Regions from separate parts of the Arthrobacter sp. NPDC056691 genome, predicted to be linked through region 3. Evidence: riboswitches for the same ligand, from Rfam matches in the RefSeq annotation. Region 3 holds a riboswitch; each other region holds the start of a gene.
What was found. A riboswitch is a leader RNA that binds a small molecule or an ion and turns the genes downstream of it on or off. The one in region 3 is predicted to bind thiamine pyrophosphate.
Positions count from the first base shown of each region.

Region 1: linked by a shared signal. The riboswitch ahead of ACFRAU_RS17705 (ECF transporter S component) and the one ahead of thiC (phosphomethylpyrimidine synthase ThiC) in region 3 are both predicted to bind thiamine pyrophosphate.
Region 2: linked by a shared signal. The riboswitch ahead of thiD (bifunctional hydroxymethylpyrimidine kinase/phosphomethylpyrimidine kinase) and the one ahead of thiC (phosphomethylpyrimidine synthase ThiC) in region 3 are both predicted to bind thiamine pyrophosphate.

Region 1 covers NZ_JBHTXX010000024.1:47,828-55,500, forward strand. The annotation lists gene ACFRAU_RS17695 (energy-coupling factor transporter transmembrane component T family protein) at 1-3, opposite strand, end outside; gene ACFRAU_RS17700 (ABC transporter ATP-binding protein) at 1-1,664, opposite strand, end outside; gene ACFRAU_RS17705 (ECF transporter S component) at 1,664-2,284, opposite strand; TPP riboswitch at 2,357-2,500, opposite strand; gene ACFRAU_RS17710 (heme-degrading domain-containing protein) at 2,620-3,171, shown strand; gene ACFRAU_RS17715 (DUF4235 domain-containing protein) at 3,229-3,492, shown strand; gene ACFRAU_RS17720 (helix-turn-helix domain-containing protein) at 3,508-3,714, opposite strand; gene ACFRAU_RS17725 (DUF2975 domain-containing protein) at 3,714-4,193, opposite strand; gene mnhG (monovalent cation/H(+) antiporter subunit G) at 4,284-4,700, opposite strand; gene ACFRAU_RS17735 (monovalent cation/H+ antiporter complex subunit F) at 4,690-4,968, opposite strand; gene ACFRAU_RS17740 (Na+/H+ antiporter subunit E) at 4,965-5,510, opposite strand; gene ACFRAU_RS17745 (Na+/H+ antiporter subunit D) at 5,507-7,096, opposite strand; gene ACFRAU_RS17750 (Na(+)/H(+) antiporter subunit C) at 7,093-7,673, opposite strand, start outside.
Region 2 covers NZ_JBHTXX010000030.1:43,302-50,974, forward strand. The annotation lists gene proB (glutamate 5-kinase) at 1-746, opposite strand, end outside; gene obgE (GTPase ObgE) at 811-2,400, opposite strand; gene rpmA (50S ribosomal protein L27) at 2,518-2,781, opposite strand; gene rplU (50S ribosomal protein L21) at 2,839-3,147, opposite strand; gene thiD (bifunctional hydroxymethylpyrimidine kinase/phosphomethylpyrimidine kinase) at 3,475-5,001, opposite strand; TPP riboswitch at 5,035-5,131, opposite strand; gene ACFRAU_RS20065 (Rne/Rng family ribonuclease) at 5,297-7,673, opposite strand, start outside.
Region 3 covers NZ_JBHTXX010000004.1:15,256-22,928, reverse strand. The annotation lists gene ACFRAU_RS05175 (alpha/beta fold hydrolase) at 1-373, shown strand, start outside; gene thiC (phosphomethylpyrimidine synthase ThiC) at 486-2,315, opposite strand; TPP riboswitch at 2,311-2,418, opposite strand; gene ACFRAU_RS05165 (amidohydrolase family protein) at 2,454-3,536, shown strand; gene ACFRAU_RS05160 (VOC family protein) at 3,615-4,490, shown strand; gene ACFRAU_RS05155 (hypothetical protein) at 4,596-5,030, shown strand; gene rpsP (30S ribosomal protein S16) at 5,242-5,655, shown strand; gene ACFRAU_RS05145 (RNA-binding protein) at 5,657-5,899, shown strand; gene rimM (ribosome maturation factor RimM) at 6,041-6,634, shown strand; gene trmD (tRNA (guanosine(37)-N1)-methyltransferase TrmD) at 6,635-7,429, shown strand.

The sequences.
Region 1 (7,673 bases), on a different contig from region 3:
CATGTCGTCGCCTGTTCTGCTGCCGGCCCGGCTGGTCTGGACCCGACGGGTCCGGGTCCGCGCCTGCTGCCGGAGCCCAGCCGCAGCTCGGTGCCGCCGAGCACGTGGGTGAACTCCTCGTCGTGGGTCACGGACACCACGGCCGTGCCGGCGTCGAGCAGTTCGGAAAGGAACGAGGCAAGCTCCGCCCAGGTGTTGGCGTCCTGACCGAAGGTGGGCTCGTCCAGGACCAGCACCTGCGGGTGCGCCGCCAGGACGGTGGCAACAGAGAGCCGGCGTTTCTCGCCGCCGGACAGGGTGTACGGGTTGGCGTCCACCAGATGGGTGAGCCGCAGGCGCTCCAGCAGCTCGTCGACGCGCTCTTCACCGTGGCCCAGATGGCGCGGCCCGAAGAGCAGCTCGTCCAGGACGCGGCCGGTAACGAACTGGTGCTCGGGCTCCTGGAATACCGTGCCGATCCGGGAGATCAGCTGCTCGGCCTTCCACTTGTAGGGGTCGATGCCCGCGCCGGCGCTCAGCTCAACGGTCGCGGAGACCTTGCCGTCCACGGCCGGCAGCAGCCCGGCGAGGGTCAACGCAAAGGTGGACTTGCCGGCGCCGTTGGGACCGGTGACGGTCAGCGCCTCACCGGCCCGGACGTGCGCCGTGACGTCCCGCAGAACCGGCTCGGGCGGCACGGAGCGGAAGCCGCGGCGCCGGGGTCGTTCCCGCGAGACGGCGAGCTTTTCAGTGGCCAGAAGTAATTGGCCACTGAAAAGCCCGCCGGCACTCCCGGAGGCTGGCGCAAGACCGGAGGCCGGCGGCACGGTCCCGGCGGAACGGCGCCGCGTTTCAGGAATGTAGCCCGGGACCCACACGCCGGCGGCGGTGAGCATCCCGCGGGCCTGTTCGAGGACCTCGTCCGGCGTCCCGTCGATCAGTACCGCGCCGTTCGTGGCGGACCCCGGCTGCAGCACCACGATGCGGTCCACCAGGTCTTTCCACGCGGCAACCCGGTGCTCCACGACCACCAGGGTGGCTCCGGTCTTGTCGAGGCAGCGGCCCACGGCGTCCCGGACTTCCAGGACGCCTGCGGGGTCGAGGTTCGCGGTCGGCTCGTCCAGCAGGATCAGCCCCGGACGCATCGCCAGGATGCCTGCAAGCGCCAGGCGCTGCTTCTGGCCGCCGGACAGGACCGACGTCGGGTGGTTCAGCGGCAGGTGGGACAGTCCGACGTCGTCCAGTGCCTCGTGCACGCGGCGCCAGATCTCGTCGCGAGGTACGGAGAGGTTTTCGGCGCCGAAGGCGACGTCGTCGCCCAGCCGGGAAAGGACCACCTGGGTTTCCGGATCCTGCTGCATGAGGCCGGCGCGGCCTCGCTGTGCACGCGGCGGTGCTCCGTCGATGAGCAGCTCACCGCTCTCGTCAGCATCGTCGCGGTCGGTTGCACCGCCGTCGTCCGCCGGGCTGCCGCCCGAGTCACTGTCCCCCAGCACACCGGCCAGGGCGTGCAGCAGCGTGGACTTGCCGGCCCCGGACGGGCCCAGCAGCAGGACCCGTTCGCCGGGCCGGATGTCCAGGTCCAGGGCGTGGACGGCGGGTTTGGTGCGGCCGGCGTGGCGCCAGCCCCAGCCGCGGGCGTGTACCGCGGCGGGGCGGACGCCGCCGTCGTGTTGTCCGGGCATTAGGAGAAGACGGGCTCCGTGGCTGCCTTGCGGGACGCAAAGGAACTCAGTACGCCGGTCTTGGCCAGGCCGCGGGTGGCGATCCAGGACAGGGCACCGGCGATGACCGCGCCGGAGATGGCACAGAACACGATGTACGCGAGCTTGTCGCCGGAGGTGTAGGCGATGTTCCAGCCCCACGGTGCGAAGGAGTCGTTCAGGCCGCAGAACAGGCCCGCGCCGGCACCCGCAAGCAGCGAAGCCGGGAGGTTGAACTTCCGGTACACCAGGGCGGCGAACACGAGCTCCGCGCCCAGGCCCTGGAGGACACCGGAGATCAGCACCGTGGTGCCGTACTGCGAGCCCATGATGAGCTCGCCGGTGGCCGCCACCGTTTCGCAGAACAGGGCCGCGCCGGGCTTGCGGATGATGAGCATGCCCAGCACCGCCGGGATCATCCAGCCGCCGGCGTACAGGCCGCTCAGGGGCGGGTAGACGGCGTTGACGGGGGTGGAGATGAGGTTGGCGCCCTGGGACCAGGCCCAGAAGATCACGCCGCCGGCAACGGCGATGAGCGCCGCTACCACGATGTCCGCCACGCGCCAGTTGTAACTGGTCTTCTTGATTGCTGCAGTTGTCATGATGGTCCTCCTGAGGAACAGGAGGGGAAAGCGTTCCCCCGGCTGCCGGTGGCTGGGCCACCTGCTGCCGGGCGCTCTGAGAACTCGACTCCCTTGCGCCGGTACTAGCCGGATCAGGTTCGAGGGTCTGCGGCTGTCCGCACTCTCAGCGCCCATCCACGGTTGCGCTGGCAACTGCCTTTGCATCCCGACGGCGGCGCTCCCCTGTCGTGATAAATCTGCCCTTGTGGGCTGGTCCAGTTTACACCTCGGCGGGCCCGGAATCCCGGGGCCGCCGTCACAATCCAGAAGCCTTGCCGCACCGCCGGAACAGCCGCCCGGAGTACATTGGGGCCATGACGCTACAGGACTCCGGCAGCACTGCCCTGCCCGCCTTTGACCCCGATTCCGCCGAGGACCAGCCGGCGGGATCCCTGGCAGCCCTGATCGGTCAGATCGAGGGTGAAATCGCCGAACTGCAGTTCCCGAGGTTCAGCAAGGACGATGCCCTGGCGCTCGGCCTGGAACTGGTTGAACGCGGCAAGGAGGACCGGCTGCCCATCGCCATCGATATCACCAAGGGCGAACAGGTCCTGTTCCACGTGGCACTCGAGGGTGCCACCCCGGACAACGAGGGCTGGGTCCGGGCCAAGCAGCGGACTGCCGTGCGCTACGAGGAGCCGTCGCTGCTGGTGGGTCTTCGCGGCAGGGCAGGCGGCGGACGGATCGAGGAGAACGCCTGGTTCGACCAGTCCACCTACGCCGCCCACGGCGGAGCCTTCCCCATCTATGTTCGGGATGTGGGAGCGGTGGCCGTGGTCACGGTCTCCGGGCTGCCGCAGAAAGCGGACCACGACCTCGTGGTGCAGGCATTGCGGGAAATCCACCGGTCCATGCGGAGGGGCTAGCGTTTGATGCGGATAGGCTAGGGAAAGACCAGTGTTCACCACGCGAGGAGTTCCGGAATGAGTCTCTTGATCAAACTGCTTGGCACGGGCATCAGCCTGCTGGCAGGGTTCGCCGGCACCAAGGCCGTCGATACCATCTGGGAAAAGGTCACGGGGCAGAAGCCTCCCAAGGGTGACAAGGACGATGTCCCCACGACGCTGCGTACGGCCCTGACGTTTGCCCTCGTCTCCGCGTCGGTCAGCGCGGTCATCCAGGTACTGGCCAACCGCGGCACCCAGCGGGCCATCACCCGCTTCGCCAAGACCCAGGACATCGTCTAGGCACCGGCCCGGCCGTCAGTCCTCGACCCACTCGAGCAGGTCGCCGGGCTGGCAGCGGAGCACCCTGCACATCGCCTCCAGCGTGCTGAAGCGCACGGCCTTAGCCCGCCCGTTCTTCAGCACGGCCACATTTGCCGGCGTGAGCCCGACCCGGTCGGCGAACTCCCCCACGCTCATCTTTCGTTTGGCCAGTTCGACGTCGATACGCACCACGATGGGCATCAGATCACTGCTTCCATGTCGGTCCGCAGTGCCGTGGCCTGCCGCAGCAGCGCGCGCATCACCACCATGAGCAGCCCGATGACGGCGCCGCCGACCAGCATCAGCGTCAGCAGCATGGGCACCCCGGGATCATCCGCGTTCAGCACGATGAAGACGAAGACGCCGGCCAGGAGGACCCACGCGGTGAGCACTGCCCACACGATTGCGTCCACCCAGGCCAGGGCTGCCTTGCTGAAGATGCGGTCCCGCCTGACCATGGTGAGGAGTTTCCAGGTGCTCACGATCACCACCTGCACGCAGGCCACCTCCACCACGGCGAAGACCGTCAGCGGCCACCTCAGATACGCATCGGCCGGATTCTGCTCCGCCATGTAGGCAAATTGCCCGGGCAGGGACAGGGTCTGGAACACCACCAGCAGGCCGAAGGCCATGACCAGCAGGACCCGAAGCGCGGTGACCGCCAGGTTTGTCATATTCATGGATCGAGTATCGCTGGTTTACTATCGAATTTCAATCGACTACGACGGCGGGTACCCGCGTCCCTGCTTCGACGGGCTCAACCAGCGGACTTAGCCGGCGGGGCGGTTACCGCCGTCGTCCGCTTCCGATTCCCGGGCCGCCTTGGCGGCCTTCACCACCACGGCCTCCAGCTCATCGGTGCTGAGCAGCTCCTTATGGAGGTGCTTGGTGCGGTAGCCGGCGCGTCCCACCATATGGGCAGAGACCGGCACCGTGAGCAGCTGGAAGATCCATGCCACCAGCAGCACCGGCCACACCCACCACGTGCGCAGTTGCAGCCCCACCGCCGCCAGCAGCAGGAACAGACCAAGCACCTGGGGCTTCGTGGCGGCGTGCATGCGGCTCATCAGGTCCGGGAAGCGGAGCAGGCCGAGGGCGGCGGCCAGGGACATCAGCGCGCCCACCACCATGAACACGGCCGAAACAGCGTCGATCACCGCATCCACGGCGTTCGGTTCAGGACTCATTGGGCTGCTCCCGCCGGTCTGCCACGAAACGGGCCACTGTTACCGAGCCGATGAACCCGATCACGGACACGGCCACCACCAGCATCAGGTTGTTCAGGTGCCGGTTCACGGCCATGTCGATGCACAGGGCCGCGCCGAGGATGGCCAGCAGCACGTCCGCCGCGAGGACCCGGTCCAGAAGTGACGGGCCGCGGGCGATGCGGATGATCGCACCCGCCGCCGCGAGGGCCAGCGCCACAGCCGTGACGGTGAGGACCAACTCCATCATGCGCCTACCTCCTGCTTCAGTGCGGCAAGCTCTTCCTTCGTTCCCATGATCCGGATGAGCCCCGCCTCGGTGTCGCGGACTTCCTTGCGCAGTTTGAGGACATCCTCCCCGTTCCGGACGTTCAGTCCGTGGATGTAGAGCGTGGACGTGGACCTGTCCACCTCCACCACCAGCGACCCCGGGATCAGGGAGATCACGTGGCCGGTCGCCGTCACCATCAGGTCCGAATGGCTGCGCAACGGAACGGCGACGACGGCGTTGGTCACCTTGGGCCCCTGGGCCACCGCCAGGTAGAACACCTGGCAGCTGGCGGCCACCACCCGGCCGAGGAACACCACCGCGAACGGAACGGCCCGCAGCACGTTGAAACGGCCGCTCAGCTCCACCGGCGGCAGGTAGAAAAGGCGCGCCACGGCAATCGCCAGCAGGGCGCCGAAGAGCAGATTGCCGGGGCTGAAGTCCTGCCAGAGGGCTCCCCAGACGATGACCAGCCAGACCAGCAGCGGCAGTTCCTGCCGCAGGGACACCCTCTTTCGGCTCATTTTCCGCCCCCGCTCAGCGCCAGCGCCGGGACGGGCGCGCCGTCACCAAGCACCGCCTGGATATAGGCGGACCTGTCCAGCATGGCCGCGGCCGACTGGTCCGCCACGCGGAAGAGCGGACCGGCGAAGACTGTGAGAGCCACACCCAGCACCACCAGGCCCAGCGTGGACCCCACCATGGTGCGCGGCAGGAGGCGCACCGCCGTCGCGCCGCCATCCGGGGCGGGAACGGCGAGGAGCACCGGATCGGGGTGCTCCGCGTCTTCGGCCTTGCGCCAGAACGCACGGTTCCACACGCGGGCAACGGCCAGCAGCGTCAGCAGGCTGGTCAGCACGCCGCCGATCACCAGGGCGTAGGCCAGCGGGGTGCCCAGGCCGATGCCGGCCTGCATCAGGCCAAGCTTGCCCAGGAAGCCCGAGAACGGCGGGATGCCCGCGAGATTCATGGCCGGAACGAAGAACAACAGGGCCAGCAGCGGGGACAGTTTGGCCAGCCCGGCCAGCCGGTCCACGGAGGAGCTGCCGCCGCGGCGCTCTATCAGGCCGGTGACCAGGAAGAGGCTGGTCTGGATGGTGATGTGGTGCGCCACGTAGAACACAGCGGCAGCAAGGCCGGCGACGGAGGACATCGCCAGGCCGAACACCATGTAGCCGATATGGCTGACCAGGGTGAAGGACAGCAGACGCTTGATGTCGCTCTGCGCGAGCGCGCCCAGGATGCCCACCACCATGGTCAGCAGCGCCACCACCATCAGGGGTGTGTTGAGGCTGTCGCCGGGGAACAGCAGGGTTTCCGTGCGGACCATGGCGTAGACGCCCACCTTGGTGAGCAGGCCGGCGAACACGGCCGTGACCGGCGCCGGCGCGGTGGGGTACGAGTCCGGAAGCCAGAAGGACAGGGGGAACACCGCGGCCTTGATCCCGAAGGCCACCAGCAGCATCACGTGCAGGAGCGTCTTGGTTCCCTGGTCCAGTTCCGTGAGCTTGATGGCCAGGTCCGCCATGTTGATGGTGCCGGTGGCGCCGTAAACCATGGCGATGGCAATCAGGAACAGCACCGACGACACCACGGAGACCACCACATAGGTGACGCCCGCCCGGATGCGCGGGCCCGTGCCGCCGAGGGTCATCAGCACATAGCTTGCCGTCAGCAGGATCTCGAAACCGACGTAGAGGTTGAACAGGTCCCCGGAGAGGAACGCGTTGGAGACCCCGGCGACGAGGATCAGATACGTGGGGTGAAAGATCGACACCGGGGCGTCCTGGTCGCCGTCGGCCATGCCCTGGCCGGTGGCATACACGAGGACGGCGAGGCTCACCGCGGAGGACACCACGAGCATGAGCGATGAGAACTGGTCCACCACCAGGACGATTCCCCACGGCGGCACCCAGCCGCCAATGTTGACCGCCGCCGTGCCGCCGTTCCAGACCGACGCCAGGAGCAGGCACTCCAGCAGCAGGGTGAGCGAGAGCAGGGCGATGCTCACGGCCCGCTGCGCGCGGGAATGCCGGATCAGCACGAACGTCAGCGCCGCACCCAGGATGGGAAGTACGACGGCGAGCGGGGCAAGGCTTGCGAGGTTCACTTCGCCCCTCCATCGGTGTCAGTGTCTTTACCTGTGGCTGTGGTTGTGACTGTGTCTGTGGCTGTGTCTGTGTTGCCGGATCCCGGTTTCTCCTCCAGCGCCGCGTGTTCCGCCAGGAGGGGCCGGCCGCCTGCCTCGACAGTCGCCGTCGGCTCCGTCCCGGCGGAACCGTCCGGTCCGCCCATGGGCAAGGGGAACTCGGAGGTTTCCACGGGGATGACAGCGTCATCCTCGGCGTCGAAGCTGGGGGTCTCGGCCACGCGGCGGTCCTCGATGTCGTCCTGGATGTCGTCCTGGCGGGCAAGCACCCAGGTCCGGTAGATGATGCCCAGCATGAACGCGGTCACGGCGAAGGAAATGACGATGGACGTCAGGATCAGTGCCTGCGGCAGGGGGTCGCTGTAGGACACGGGGTCAGTGTCCTTGCTGAAGAAGGGCGCCAGCCCGGCGTAGCCGCCGGTGGCGAGGATCAGCAGGTTGGTGGCGTTGGCCAGCAGCATCAGCCCCAGCAGCACGCGCGTGAGGCTGCGTTCCAGGATCAGGTAGATGCCGCAGGCGTAGAGGGCGCCCATGACGG
Region 2 (7,673 bases), on a different contig from region 3:
CCAACGTCATCACCGGCCAGCGCCGCTGCGGCGTTCGAGGTGGACGTGACGAGCGCCGGGATGCCCGAATCCGCGGCCATGAGGGCCGCCTCCACCTTGGTCTGCATGCCGCCGGTGCCCACGCCGGCCTTGCCGGTCTTGCCGATGGAGACGCCGTCGAGGTCTTCCGGACCGTCCACTTGGGGAATCCGCTTGGCGCCCTGGGCGGGCGGGCCGTCATACAGGGAGTCGACGTCGGACAGCAGCACCAGCGCGTCGGCGCGCACAAGGTGCGCCACGAGGGCTGACAGGCGGTCGTTGTCGCCGAAACGGATCTTGTGGGTGGCGACGGTGTCGTTCTCGTTGACGACTGGTACGACGCCGAGATTCAGGAGCCGGTTGAGGGCACGGAATGCATTCTGGTGGTGGCTGCGCCGCATGAGGTCGTCGGCGGTGAGGAGCACCTGGCTGACCGTGACGCCGTGGGCGGCAAAGGCGTGCGTGTACCGTGCCATCAGCAGGCCCTGCCCCACGCTGGCCGCGGCCTGCTGCGTGGCGAGGTCCCGGGGACGCTTGGCCAGGCCCAGGGGCGCGAGACCGGCCGAAATGGCACCGGAAGAAACGAGGATGATCTCGGTTCCCGCATTGCACTTGGCGGCCAGCACATCCGAAAGCCCGGTGAGCGCCTCCTCCGATATTCCGCCCTTGATGCTGGTAAGGGACGACGATCCTACTTTGACCACAATGCGGCGCGCCCTGGCGAGCATGCTGCGGTCGTCGATCTTGGGTTCCTCTATAACAACTGCGGAAGTATCGGTCACGTGTGCGGGTTCACTCCTCATGTTCGGTGTTAAGTCCGCTCTCCTTGAGGGGCCGGGCAGCCCGGCGCGCGCTGACGGACTCGGTCCAGATGCCGGCTTTGCGTTCGGCTTCCAGCTCGGCCCGCGCCGCTGCCTTCGCGTCGCGGCGTTCGATCTGCTCTTCGCGCTTCTGGCTGCGGGTAGGACGGTCTCCGATATCTGCGAACCGGACGTCCGTGCCGCGCGGCGAAGCCAGCAGCTCGGCACCAGCCATCATGGTCGGCTCCCAGTCGAACACCACGCCGTCGTCCTCACCGATCACCACGGTGTCGCCGGGCTTGGCGCCCTGCTTGAACAGCTCGGTTTCGACTCCAAGCTTGGCCAGGCGGTCGGCAAGGTAGCCAATGGCTTCCTCGTTGGTGAAGTCCGTCTGCTTGACCCAGCGCACGGGCTTCTCGCCCAGAACGCGGAACAGCGGCTCCAGGTTTTTCTCCTCGCGGCGGATCCGGAAACCGGTCTCGTTGACGGCGCGGGGCCGAAGTACCGGTGCGTGCACCTTCGGTGGCGTGGCTTCCACGCTGTCGCGGGCAGCCTTGACGATCTCTGCCATGGCGAAGCCAAGCTGGCGCAGGCCCTCGTGGCTCGTGGCTGAAATTTCGAAGACACGGTAGCCGCGGGACTCCAGCTCCGGCCGGACGAACTCGGCCATGTCCTTGCCGTCCGGCAGGTCCACCTTGTTCAGTGCCACCAGCCGGGGCCGGTGATTGAGCGGAACAACTTCGCCGTTCGTACCAGCGTAGCTCGAGTCCACCGCGTACTTTTCGAGCTCGGTTTCGATAATTGCGAGGTCGGAGAGCGGATCTCGGTCAGATTCCAGCGTACCGCAGTCCAAAACGTGCACCAAAGCCGCGCAGCGCTCGACGTGGCGGAGGAAGTTGTGGCCCAGGCCCTTGCCTTCGCTGGCGCCCTCGATGAGTCCCGGAACGTCGGCAATGGTGAAGCGGACGTCGCCGGCCTGGACCACGCCAAGGTTCGGGATGAGAGTAGTGAAGGGGTAGTCGGCGATCTTCGGGCGGGCGGCAGACATGGCCGCGATCAGGCTCGACTTGCCGGCGGAGGGGAAACCCACCAGGGCAATGTCGGCGATCGACTTCAGCTCCAGGACAATGTCACTGGCGTCACCCTCGATCCCGAGCAGCGCGAAGCCTGGCGCCCGGCGCTTCTGCGAAGACAGCGCCGCGTTGCCCAGGCCGCCCAGGCCGCCGGAGGCCGCGATGAACTCAGTGCCTTCGCCGACGAGGTCAGCCAGGACCTTACCGTCCTTGGTCTTGACGACCGTACCTTCCGGAACGGGCAGGACCAGCGTTTCGCCGTTCTTGCCGCCGCGCCAGTCGCCCATGCCGGGGCCGCCGTTCGTGGCGTGCCGGTGCGGGGCGTGGTGGTAGTCCAACAGCGTGGTGGTCTGTGCGTCGACGCGCAGGATGACGTCGCCCCCGTCGCCGCCGTTGCCGCCGTCGGGCCCGCCGAGCGGCTTGAACTTCTCACGGTGAACGGAGACACAGCCGTGGCCGCCGGTACCGCCGGATACGTGCAGTACTACCCGGTCTACAAAGCTCGCCACGTGAATCTCCTCTATTGCTTAATCCGGCCGTCCTGGACGTCCAAATCGATTGTAATGCGGTTAAAAGAACAGTGGAGCGAGCCATCATGGCCCGCTCCACCGGTTCAGAACTTGTTGTTACTCTGCAGCTGCAGCAGCAACGATGTTGACGACCCGACGGCCGCGGCGTGTGCCGAATTCAACGGCACCTGCCTGCAGAGCGAACAGGGTGTCGTCGCCGCCACGGCCAACGCCCGCACCGGGGTGGAAGTGGGTGCCGCGCTGGCGGACGATGATTTCGCCAGCGGAAACTACCTGGCCGCCGAAGCGCTTGACGCCGAGGTACTGGGCGTTGGAGTCACGACCGTTGCGAGTGGAGCTCGCGCCTTTTTTGTGTGCCATTTGAAATGCCTGCCTTTAATTCTGAGACTGCGGGGAACCTGGTCAGTAACCGGTGGGTTACTTGATGCCGGTGATCTTGACCTTGGTCAGTTCCTGACGGTGACCCTGGCGCTTCTTGTAACCGGTCTTGTTCTTGAACTTCTGGATGACGATCTTCGGACCACGGAGGTCCTGGAGGATCTCAGCCGTAACAGTTACCTTGGCCAGGTCCGCAGCTGCGGAGGTGACCTTGTCACCGTCCACCAGGAGCAGTGCGGGCAGCTCAATGGTGCTGCCAGCTCCACCGGCGACGCGGTTCAGGGTAACGAAGTCTCCAACGGAAACCTTCTCTTGGCGGCCGCCTGCGCGGACAATCGCGTACACCACTTGGGAACTCACTTCTCTCGACGTTTATTACTAAATTTGCGTGCGGAACCCGGGTCCGGAAATTGGCCTGGTTCTCGCTGTGCCTCAACGCCGTGGATTGCCCGGGGGAACCCGTGAGCTATCCCAGGAATTAGTCCGAGTGGACGATCCCGGGTCATAACCCAAGTGTTGGCGTAAGCACCGAAGATCCAGAATACGCTAATTCCGTCGTCGGCCGCAAATGAGGCTGGCACCGGCGGGTCGTCCGTGATAGCCACCACAGGGGCGCTGTTCCGGACATCCAATGCCGTGCGCGACTATCTTACCGGGCTCGGACCCCGCTTCCGTTCAGCTGTGTCGGCTCGGCGCGTCGAAGAATTCCGCCTCGTACCGGCAGGACTGCCGGAATGCGGTAATCATCGCTTCGCGCTCCCCCGCGGACGCGGTCCGGCCAGCGCCGTCGGCGATTTCGATGGCCTGCAGCGTGGCGGCAGCGAACTCCTCGTCGGCGTACGTCCGCAGCCACTCGGCGTACGGGTGCCCGGCCTGCGCCCCGGCAGCCAGGTATTCGGCGTGCAGGGTCTCCCCCACCTCGGCGTACAGCCAGAAGCAAGGAAGGACCGCGGCGACCAGCACCGCGTAGCTGCCGCCCGCGGAGGCCGCCAGCAGATGATCGACGTAGGACTTCGTGACGGGGCCCAACTCCGTCTGCACGGCGCGCGTGCTGAGCCAGTTGCGGTGCAGTTCCGATTCAACCTCCAGACATTGCTGGGCGGAGCGCGCCCAGAACAGCTGCTCGGACTCGGTTGGTGCCAGCGCGCTGGCCCTGGCCAGGACGCGGGAGTAGCCGTTGAGGTAGATGGCATCCTGTGCGAGGTAGTACGCGAATTCCTTCTCCGCCAGGGTGCCGTCGGCCAGGCCACGGATGAAGCCGAGGCCATAGATGGCGTCCAGGTCTGCAACAGTCTCTGCGCGCAGCAGTTCCGCGAACCCGCCCTGAGGTTCGGGCTGGGCCAGGTGGTGGAAGTGGTTGATCGGCCCGTTGCCGGTGCCGACTTCAAGCTGCCCGGACGTGCGGAGGGCTCCGGCCAGCCAGGGCTTGACCGCCCGCAGTGCCGCTTCCCAGTCGCCCAGCCGAGCCTGAGCCGTGGCCATGGCCGAGGACAGCGAGCACCCGGTGCCGTGGCTGTTGCGCGTGCTGATCCGCTCGCCGGCAACCTCCACCACCTCCGCCGACAGCAGCCCGGCAGTATTCACGAGGGCATCCGGGCAGGTTGAGCCGTTCAGGTGGCCGCCCTTGACGAGGACCGTGGCACCGGTCTGCTCCGCCAGCCGCCTGCCCTGCTCCAGGGCGGCTGCCCAGTCCTCGGCTTCCGGTTCCCCGAGCAGCATGGCAAGTTCGGGAAGGTTGGGGGTGATCAGATGCGCCAGCGGCAACAATCTCCGGAGGGCTGCTTCCGCAGCCTCCTGAAGGAGGCGGTCACCGCTGGTGGCCACCATCACCGGATCCAGAACCACGACGCCGGGCCGCACCTCTTCGAGCCAGCTGCGGACTGCGGCAATCACCTGTTCATCGCCCAGCATGCCGATCTTCACGGCGTCCACGTGGATGTCGTCGCTGACAGCCTCAAGTTGCGCTGACAGGAAGGAAGCCGGTGGAACGTGCACGCCCCGCACGCCGGTGGTGTTCTGGGCGGTGAGGGCGGTTATTGCGGCCATCCCGTAGCCGCCGTGGGCCGCGATGCTTTTCAGGTCGGCCTGGATGCCTGCACCGCCGGACGGATCCGACCCGGCGATGGCGAGGACCCGGGGAACCTCGCGGGACGTCGGAACGGCCGCCGGCACGGTTTCCCGGAGTGAGTCGGCGCCAGCCACGGGTGCGGGCAGGAGTGATGCTGATGACAGTGCTGATGACAAGGAGGACATCCCTTCGCCGGTGCTAACCGGACAGGTTCAACGGGTTTGGATCTCAGCCGGCCCGTGCGCGGCACCCCGTGTCAGTCCTCCAGCCTAGCGGTTGGACCGGCGTCGGGCATCGAATTTGACGTTTGCGACAGGCTCTCTCGGGCGCCTAGCCAAAAGGTCCGGCACCGCAACCGCGGTGCCGGACCTTTAGCCATGGGCTCGGCGTCAGTCAGCTCGGAGCCGGTCAGCCCGGAGCCCGTTTGTCCTACAGTTCCGAGGCCGGTACTCCGACGCCCAAAATGATCGGTTCGCTGGCCGGCTGCGAAGCCGCCGGAGCCGCCGGCGCGTTGGCCGCCGCAGGCGCCTTGGCCTCGTGCGAGTGCCCGGCGGCAGCAGCCGGCGAAACTTCGTGGTGTTCCACGGATGTCTCGTTGGCTGCACCCTGGGCACGGCTGGCACTGCGGTTGCGGCGCGGCCGTCGGGCGCGGGACGGAGCAGCGGGGCTTTCCACAGGCTGGCCTGCGGCGGGCTGGCTTGCCGACTGCTGCTGCCCTTCCTGGACGCGGGCCGGCGCGGGAACCTCCCCGGGCGCCTCCTCCTCGGGGGCAACGGGGGCACCGAGGTGGGCGAAGGCTTCCTCCAGGCGGTCCAGCGTCAGGGCCGGCGCTTCCTTGACCGGCTCGTCGCTGTGATCGACAAACGGAAGAACCACTTTTTCGCCACCGAACGTGAGCACTGCGCCAGGCCGTCCGGAGACGCTCTCCGTCTCCGGAGTGCGGTGCACCACGGGGCTTTCCGGTGCAGCGGCCGCGGGCGCGGCAGGCCGGGCAGCCTCACCCGCCGCCGCGGCGCTGTGCGCTGCGTCCTCATGCAAGTGCGCGGCATGGGCCGCTGCCGCGATATTGGCGAGGGCAGCACGGGTCGCTTCAGCCTTGGCGTGGCGTTCTGCTTCCGACGGCTCCGGGTGGTGCGGTGCAGCAGGGGCGGCCGGAGCTGTCTCGGAGGACGGCTGCCCGCCCTTGCCGCGGCGGCGCTTCCGCTCTGTCCGGGCAGGCGGCTGGACCTCGGCACGGTGTACATGGTGCTCTGCGGCCACGGTGTTGGCGCGGCGGTGCTCCACCGGCTCGTCATGGGTGACGACACCCCGCCCGGCACATGCCTCGCACTGCTCGCCGAAGACCTCCAGGAGCCCGGTGCCCATCCGCTTGCGCGTCATCTGCACGAGTCCCAGCGATGTCACTTCGGCCACCTGGTGCTTGGTCCGGTCACGGCCCAGGCACTCCACCAGCCGCCGCAGGACCAGGTCGCGGTTGGACTCCAGCACCATGTCGATGAAGTCGATGACGATGATGCCGCCGATGTCGCGTAGGCGCAGCTGCCGGACAACTTCCTCGGCTGCTTCAAGGTTGTTCTTGGTGACAGTCTCTTCGAGGTTGCCGCCGCTGCCGGTGAACTTGCCGGTGTTGACGTCGACCACCGTCATGGCTTCGGTCCGGTCAATGACGAGGGAGCCGCCGGACGGCAGGAATACCTTGCGGTCCAGTGCCTTGTGGATCTGCTCGTCGATGCGCCAGGCGGAGAAGATATCCTCGTCCCTGGTCCACTTTTCGAGCCGGCCCACCAGGTCCGGGGCAACGTAGGTGACGTAAGCCTCGATGGTGTCCCACGCTTCGTCGCCGGAGACGATCAGCTTGGAGAAGTCCTCGTTGAAGACGTCGCGCACAACCTTGATGGTCAGGTCCGGTTCGCCGTAGAGCACTTCCGGGGCAAGGACCTTGGTGGACGTCGCCTGGCTCTCAATGCCCTCCCACTGGGCACGGAGGCGATTGATGTCGTGGGTCAGCTCCTCCTCGGAGGCGCCTTCGGCGGCCGTGCGAACAATGACGCCCGCGTCCTCGGGGAGGCGGTCCTTGAGAATGCGCTTGAGGCGGTTGCGTTCGACGTCGGGCAGCTTGCGGGAGATGCCCGTCATGGATCCGCCGGGGACGTACACGAGGTACCGGCCGGGCAGCGAGATCTGGCTGGTCAGCCGCGCACCCTTGTGGCCCACCGGATCCTTCGTGACCTGGACCAGCACGGAGTCGCCGGACTTGAGCGCGTTCTCGATCCGGCGCTGCTTGCCCTCGAGGGTGGCTGCGTCCCAGTTGACTTCACCGGCGTAAAGCACCGCGTTGCGGCCGCGTCCGATGTCGACGAAGGCAGCTTCCATGGACGGCAGGACGTTCTGGACCTTGCCCAGATAGACGTTGCCGATCAGGGAATCCTGCTGCGTCTTGGAGACGAAATGCTCGGCGAGGACGCCGTCTTCCAGGACACCGATCTGGATTCTGTCGTCGCGCTGGCGGACGATCATCTGGCGGTCCACGGATTCCCGCCGGGCCAGGAACTCGGCCTCGGTAATGACGGTGCGGCGGCGGCCGGTGTCCCGCGATTCGCGGCGGCGCTGCTTCTTGGCCTCCAGGCGGGTGGATCCCTTGACGCTGGTCACGCGGTTGCTCGCCGGCGCCTCGCTGATGGCCCGGGGGGCGCGGACGCGGGTGACCGTGTTGGGGGGATCGTCTTCTCCCCCGCCGGTCAGTTCCAGGTCCTGGTCACCGCGGCGGCGGCGACGGCGACGGCGGGACGTCACGCCGTCCTCCGGC
Region 3 (7,673 bases):
GATGGAGCCGCTGTTCGAGGTACGGCACCAGCTCGGCGATGACGACTACGAACGCGAGTTCCTGCGCCGCGCCTTCGCCGCGGACACACCGGAGCCGAGCACCCCCGAAGCGAAGCGCGCCGCGCGCCGGCTGCGCCTGCAGGCACCGCCGTGGCAGGCGCCGCTGCAGATCGTGCCGGGAGTACCCACCCTGGTCCTCACCGGCGGCTGGGAGCCGCTGTACGAGGAAATAGCCGGCTACCTGCGCGAGACCGGCGCCGTGCACCGCATCGCTGCGGGCGGGCACCGGCCGCACGACTCACCGGAAGGCGACCGCTACATTCGCGCGTTCATCGCCGAAGTCAGCCGCCGGGACCAGCCGAGGGCCTCCTGACGGACTCAGCGTCTGAGAGACACAGCGTCTGAGAGACACAGCGTCCTGACGGACGTTCCGGGAGCCCGCCCGGCCGGCCCCCAATGCCAGCCGGACAGAACCCCGGGAGCCGTTAGTTGCGCGCCGACTCCGGAAGCCGCAGCTCGGGCAGGTACACCTTTCCGCCCGCAGCGAGGAATTCCTGGCTCTTCTCGCGCATGCCCTCCGCCATTTCGGCGAGGGCGGCCTGGGCTTCGGCCGAGCCGTACTCGTTCCGGATGTCCTGGCTGATCCGCATGGAGCAGAACTTGGGCCCGCACATCGAGCAGAAGTGCGCTGTCTTGGCGGGTTCCGCCGGCAGCGTCTCGTCGTGGAAGGACTCGGCGGTCACCGGGTCGAGCGACAGCGCGAACTGGTCGCGCCACCGGAACTCGAACCGGGCCTTGGACAGTGCATCGTCCCGCTCGTTCGCGCCGGGGTGCCCCTTGGCGAGGTCGGCGGCGTGCGCGGCGATCTTGTACGTGATGACGCCCGTCTTCACGTCGTCCTTGTTCGGCAGGCCCAGGTGTTCCTTCGGCGTGACGTAGCAGAGCATGGCCGTGCCGTAGCGGGCGATTTCGGTGGCACCGATGGCCGAGGTGATGTGGTCGTAGCCGGGGGCCACGTCCGTGACCAGCGGGCCCAGCGTGTAGAAGGGCGCACCCTTGCAGAGTTCCTGCTGGCGCTCAACGTTTTCGCGCACCAGGTGGAACGGGATGTGACCCGGCCCCTCGACCATGACCTGCACGTCGTACTCCCAGGCCCGCTGGGTCAGCTCGGCCAGGGTGTCCAGTTCGGCGAACTGCGCGGCGTCGTTGGCGTCCGCCGTCGCGCCCGGCCGAAGACCGTCACCCAGCGAGAAGGCGACGTCGTACTTGGCGAAGATCTCGCAAAGCTCGTCGAAGTGGGTGTACAGGAAGTTTTCCTGGTGGTGGGCCAGGCACCAGCCGGCCATGATCGAACCACCGCGGGAGACGATGCCGGTGACGCGGTTCGCCGTGAGCGGCACGTAGCGCAGCAGCACGCCGGCGTGGATGGTCATGTAGTCCACACCCTGTTCGCACTGCTCGATGACGGTGTCGCGGAAGATTTCCCAGGTGAGCGCGTTCGCTTCGCCGTTGACCTTTTCCAGGGCCTGGTAAATCGGCACGGTGCCGATCGGTACGGGGGAGTTGCGGATGAGCCACTCACGCGTGGTGTGGATGTCGTCGCCCGTGGACAGGTCCATGACCGTGTCGGCGCCCCACTGGGTGGCCCACTGCAGCTTGTCCACCTCCTCCGCGATGGAGCTGGTGACGGCCGAGTTGCCGATGTTGGCGTTGATCTTCACCAGGAACGCCTTGCCGATGATCATCGGCTCGGATTCCGGGTGGTTGATGTTGGTGGGGATGATGGCCCGTCCGGCGGCGAGTTCGCTCCGGACCAGTTCCACATCGCAGTTTTCGCGGAGGGCCACGAAGCGCATTTCCGGGGTGATGACGCCCTGCCGTGCGTAATGCATCTGCGTGACGGTCTTGCCTTCCGCCGCACGGCGGGGCACCGGCCGGGCGCCCTTCCACTCGGCGGAAGCCGCGCCGCGGCGCACGGCTGACTTGCCGTCGTCGAGCAGGTTCCGTTCGCGTCCGTCGTACGGCTCCGTGTCTTCGCGTGCCGCAATCCATTCCGAACGGAACGGCGCGAGGCCCACCACCGGATCGCTGCCCGGACCCGCCGTGCGGTAAACCCGCAGCGGTTCGTTCTGCTCGCCGTTCGGTGAAGGCTCAAGGGCGATTTCCGTTACCGGCACCCGCAGGCCGTCGCCTTCGAGATAGGCCAGTGAATGGGATTTCAGCGACTGCGTGACGCTGCCGGCAGCACTACCGGCGGCTTCACTTTGGGCCGCATCAATCTGGGCAGGGATCAGCTGTGATTTCTGGGTGCTCAATTTACTGCTCACTTCCTTCGCCGGCATTACCCGGACAGGTTCAACGGTCGCAGGCTGCGCCAGCCTGATCTCAGCCCCTGCAGGGGCCCCCGTGTGGTCGTAGACGAAGCTACCACAGCTGCGGCTTAGGCTGGTGTCATGGCGCACATCATCGAATTCAGCGGACCCGTGCTCACTGCGGCGGATGAGGAACGCCGCGGGCTCTGGTCCGTGGACGGGAAGCTGACGTTTGATCCGCCGGGCCAGCGGCCGGACGCCGTTCTTGACGGCTGGGTCCTGCCCGGTTTCGCGGACGCCCACTGCCACATCGGATTGGGCCCGGGCGGTGCTGTGGACGACGACGTGGCCTACGCCCAGGCCGTGACGGACCGCAACGCCGGCACGCTGCTGGTCCGCGACGCCGGGGCCGCCAGCGACACCCGGTGGCTGCAGCAGCGGGCCGACACGCCGCGGATCATCCGGGCCGGCCGGCACGTTGCACGGTCCCGCCGGTACCTGAGGAACTTCGCCGTGGAGGTCGAGCCAGAGGGCCTCGTGGAGGCGGTGCGCAAGCAGGCGCGGGAAGGGGACGGCTGGGTCAAGCTGGTGGGGGACTGGATCGACCGGACCGCCGGCGACCTCGCGCCGTCGTTCCCTGCCGCGGCCGTGCGGGACGCCGTCCGGGCAGCCCACGACGAGGGGGCCAGGGTCACGGCGCACTGCTTCGGGGAGGACACCCTGGATGACATGCTGGACGCCGGCATCGACTGCATCGAGCACGCCACGGGCCTGCTGCCCACGCACATTCCGCGGCTCGTCGAGCAGCAGGTGCCGATCGTGCCGACACTGATCAACATCGCCACCTTCCCGGACATCGCCGCGCAGGCAGAGCCGAAGTTTCCGCGGTATGCGGAGCACATGCGCTCACTGTGGACCCGCCGTCGGGAGCGCGTCCTCGAAGCGTATGAGGCCGGCGTCGAAATTTACGCGGGAACGGATGCCGGCAGCGTGATCCGCCACGGCCGCATCGCGGACGAAATCCTTGAACTTCACGCCGCCGGACTGCCCGCACCGGCGGCGCTGGACGCGGCATGCTGGCGGGCGCGCCGCTGGCTGGGAGCCGACGGCCTGGCGGAAGGGGCGGCCGCGGACGTGGTGGTCTGCCGGGAGGACCCGCGGACCGTGCCGGAGACCATCCGCAGCCTCACGAATGTGGTGCTCCGGGGAAAGATCGTGCATTAGGAATAAATTGAAGCTTCAAGTAATTTAGAGATGTAGAGGCCGCCGAAATCCGGTGGTCCGGACATTCGGGAGTATTCAATGACAGCAGCAGACAGCAGCCAGGACTTGCTTCCTGCCGACCTCACCATGGGCACCGTCATGCTCAAGGTGGGCGACATGAAGCTCATGACCGATTACTACCAGCGCGCCCTCGGCCTCGACGTCGTCGCCGAGCAGGACGGCGGCCTCTACCTCGGCCGGCTCAAGACGCCCCTGGTGCACCTCGCGCCCGCTCCGGGCCTCAACATTCCCGGCCGGGGCGAGGCCGGCCTCTTCCACACAGCGCTCCTGTTCGAGGACCAGTCCTCGCTGGCCGCCACCATTGCCAGCGCGGCCCAGTACGAGCCGCAGGCCTTCGTGGGCAGCGCCGACCATCTGGTGAGCGAGGCCTTCTATTTCACCGACCCGGAAGGCAACGGGATCGAACTCTACTGGGACCGCCCGCGCGAGGCCTGGTCCTGGGACGGCAAGAACGTAGTCATGGACAGCCTGGCGCTGCCGCCGCAAAAGTACCTCCAGGACCACCTCACGCAGGAGTCTGTGGAAGGCCAGCGAGGCACCGACGCAGGCGTGGGCCACGTTCACCTGCAGGTGGGTGACGTGCAGTCAGCCCATGACTTCTACGTCGGCACCCTGGGATTCGAAAAGACGGCCGGCTGGCACGGCCAGGCGCTCTTTGTGTCGGCCGGCGGCTACCACCACCACATGGCCATGAATGTCTGGAACAGCCGTGGCGCGGGCCCGCGCCGCGACACCCTCGGCCTCGGTGAGGTCCTGATCGAAGTCCCGTCGGGGGACGACGTCGGCGCCCTCGCCGACCGCCTTAAGGTCGCCGGAGTCGAATCGCACCACACCGGCGCCGAGCTCCGGTTTCAGGATCCGTGGCGCAACCGCCTCCGCGTCGCCGTTCGATAACCAGCGCGCTAAGCCCGGCGAACCCGGTTGGGTTAGGCTGACATTCGAAGAGCCCCGGCGCCGCCGCTGCCGGGCGCGCACCGCCGACGGAATGAGGACGAATCCATGGGCTTCACCGAACTGTTTGTCGCCACCCACAATGACGCCCTCAAGCGTGCGGAGGCGCTGGAAGGCGGCGCCGCCGCCGGAGACGGCATCCGGATTGCCGGCATCAGTGATTTTGAGATCGAACAGCTTGGCGACCTCGCCGGTGCCGCGGTCCACGCCGCGGGCGCGGACTACGAACTGGCCATGGTTGACGTGGCAAGCGATTCACTGCTCGGCGTGCCGGCGGCGATGGTCCGGGCGCTGGCTGAGCTCCTCACGTACGAATCCGAGGGTGAGGGCAACGTTCTGGATGAGGTGGCCGAGCGCTGGGCCGCCGAGGACGACATGCCCTTTGGCGCCGGGGAAGCCAGGAACTACGTCCAGCAGCTGGCAGAGCTTGCCGGCACCGTGGAAGAAGGCAGCAGGACCGGCCTCTATGTCTGGTCTTCCTAGCGCAGCCTGGATTTCCTGGCACCAGCCAGACTCCGTCCGCATGTCAAGTCGAAATAACGCGGACGATCTGGCACAATAGACAGGTACTCGATCTGCGTGGCCCCTCTCTCCGCGTCCGGATCCTGTCCTTTTCGAACCCCCAAGTACGGCCCGCCCCACGGGTGCAGAACGCGGGTTCAACCCCGTTTCAGAAACAGGAGTGACCACAAAAGTGGCCGTAAAGATTCGCCTTAAGCGCTTCGGTAAGATGCGCGCACCGTACTACCGCATCGTTGTCGCCGATTCGCGCACCAAGCGTGATGGCCGTGCCATCGAAGAGATCGGCAAGTACCACCCCACCGAGGAGCCCTCATACATCGAGGTCAACTCCGAGCGTGCACAGTACTGGCTGTCCGTCGGCGCACAGCCGTCGGAGCAGGTCGCCGCGATCCTGAAGATCACCGGTGACTGGCAGAAGTTCAAGGGTCTGCCGGGCCAGGAAGGCACCCTGAAGACCAAGGCCGACAAGGAAGCATTCGTTGCTCCGGAGAAGGGTTCCGTGATCATCCCGGAAGCCATCACCAAGAAGGCCAAGGCATCGGAAGCCCCCGCCGAGGCTGAAGCAGAGACCACCGAGGCTGAGTAAGTTGCTGGCAGAAGCGCTCGAACACCTTGTCCGTGGCATTGTCGACTCCCCTGAGGATGTCAAGGTCAGTGCCAAGAACAACCGCCGCGGGGATACCCTCGAGGTGCGCGTTCACCAGGAAGACCTCGGACGGGTAATCGGACGCCAGGGCCGCACGGCGCGTGCGCTGCGCACAGTCGTGGCGGCGCTGGCAGATGGCGAGCAGGTCAGGGTCGACGTCGTCGACACCGACCGCCGCCGGTAACGCGCCTGCAACACTTGTCTTAACGTCCGGCCCCTCCACCAGCTAACGGTGGAGGGGCCGGACTGTTTTGGGCCCTGACTATTCAGGACGCCCGCAAAAGTCCTACCCCCGCATCAACACGCAGTCCAAACAGAGGAACACATGCAGCTTCAGGTGGCCCGTATCGGCAAGCCCCACGGAATCCGCGGCGAGGTGACCGTCCAGGTCCTCACCGACGCGCCGGAGGACAGGTTCGTTCCCGGCACCGAGTTCGTGGTGGAACCGGCCTCCGCGGGGCCGCTCACCGTGCGCAGCGCCCGCTGGAACAAGGACATCCTCCTGCTCGGTTTTGAGGAGGTGGCCGACCGGAACCGCGCCGAAACCCTGCGCGGCGCCAAGCTGTTTATCGAGACCGAAGAGCTTGGTGAGGACGACGACGAGGGCTGGTACGAACACGAGCTCGTCGGCCTCGAGGCCCGTGTCGGCTCCCGGGCCGTGGGCAAGGTCACCGCCCTGAACACCATGCCCGTGCAGGACCTGCTCGTCATCGAAACGCCGGACGGCAAGGAAATCCTCATCCCGTTCGTGGAACAGATCGTCCCCGAGGTGAACACTGAGGAGGGCTACGTCCTGCTCACTCCGCCGGCTGGCCTGCTCGAGATCAACGAGGACGGTGCCGGGGATCCGGAGACCAGCGGCTCGGACTCCGATGAGGACTCCGCCGGGGACAACGCTGAGCCGGAGGCCAACGCGTAGATGAGAATCGACGTCGTCAGTATCTTTCCCGAGTACCTGGCACCGCTGGAACTGTCGCTCATCGGCAAGGCCCGCCAGGACGGGCTGCTGGACTTGACCGTGCACGATCTCCGCACCTTCACCGCGGACCGCCACCGTACCGTGGACGACACGCCTTACGGCGGCGGCGCCGGCATGGTGATGAAGGCCGAGCCGTGGGCCCTGGCGCTGGAGTCCGTGGCGGCCGCCCGGCCGGCCGGTGCGGCCAAGCCCGTGCTGATCGTTCCGTCCCCGGCGGGGGAGCGCTTCAACCAGGCACTGGCCTACGACCTTGCCGAGGAAGAGCAGCTGGTGTTCGCCTGCGGGCGCTACGAGGGTATTGACGAGCGCGTCATCGAATGGGCCGAGGAGCACTTTACCGTCCGCCCGGTCAGCCTCGGCGACTACGTCCTCAACGGCGGTGAAGTGGCCGTCCTGGCCATGGTGGAAGCCATCGGCCGGCTGCTCCCCGGCGTGGTGGGTAACCCCGAGTCACTCGTGGAGGAGTCGCATTCGGACGGCCTGCTCGAGTACCCCGTCTACACCAAGCCGTCGGTCTGGCGCGAACGGGAAGTCCCGGCCGTCCTGCTCAGCGGCAACCACGGCAAGATCGCGCAGTGGCGCCGGCACGAACAGTACCGAAGGACGGCGGAACGCCGTCCTGACCTGCTGCAGACGTTCGACGCCGGGACGCTGCCCCGCGCGGACCGCACCGCTCTCGCGGACCTGGGGTACGACGTCGTCGACGGTCACCCCAGGCCCCGGCCGGAAGTCTAGGCGGGTCCGGGCCGAGGTGCCGGGCGGCCCCAAAGGCCCTTAGTTGGTTTGTTCTGGTTGATTGTGGCAAAATTAGTCCTTGTGTCTGCTGGGTCCGCACCTGCCACAGGGGGAGCGCAACCAACAGCAAGACACCCCGGTGCCGCCAAAGGGTGGCGGAACCGGATCTCAACACTTCGGCGGCGATTCCCGGACTACTCCGGACTTGGCCGCCGTGACCCAAAGTGGATGACCTGTGGCGTTC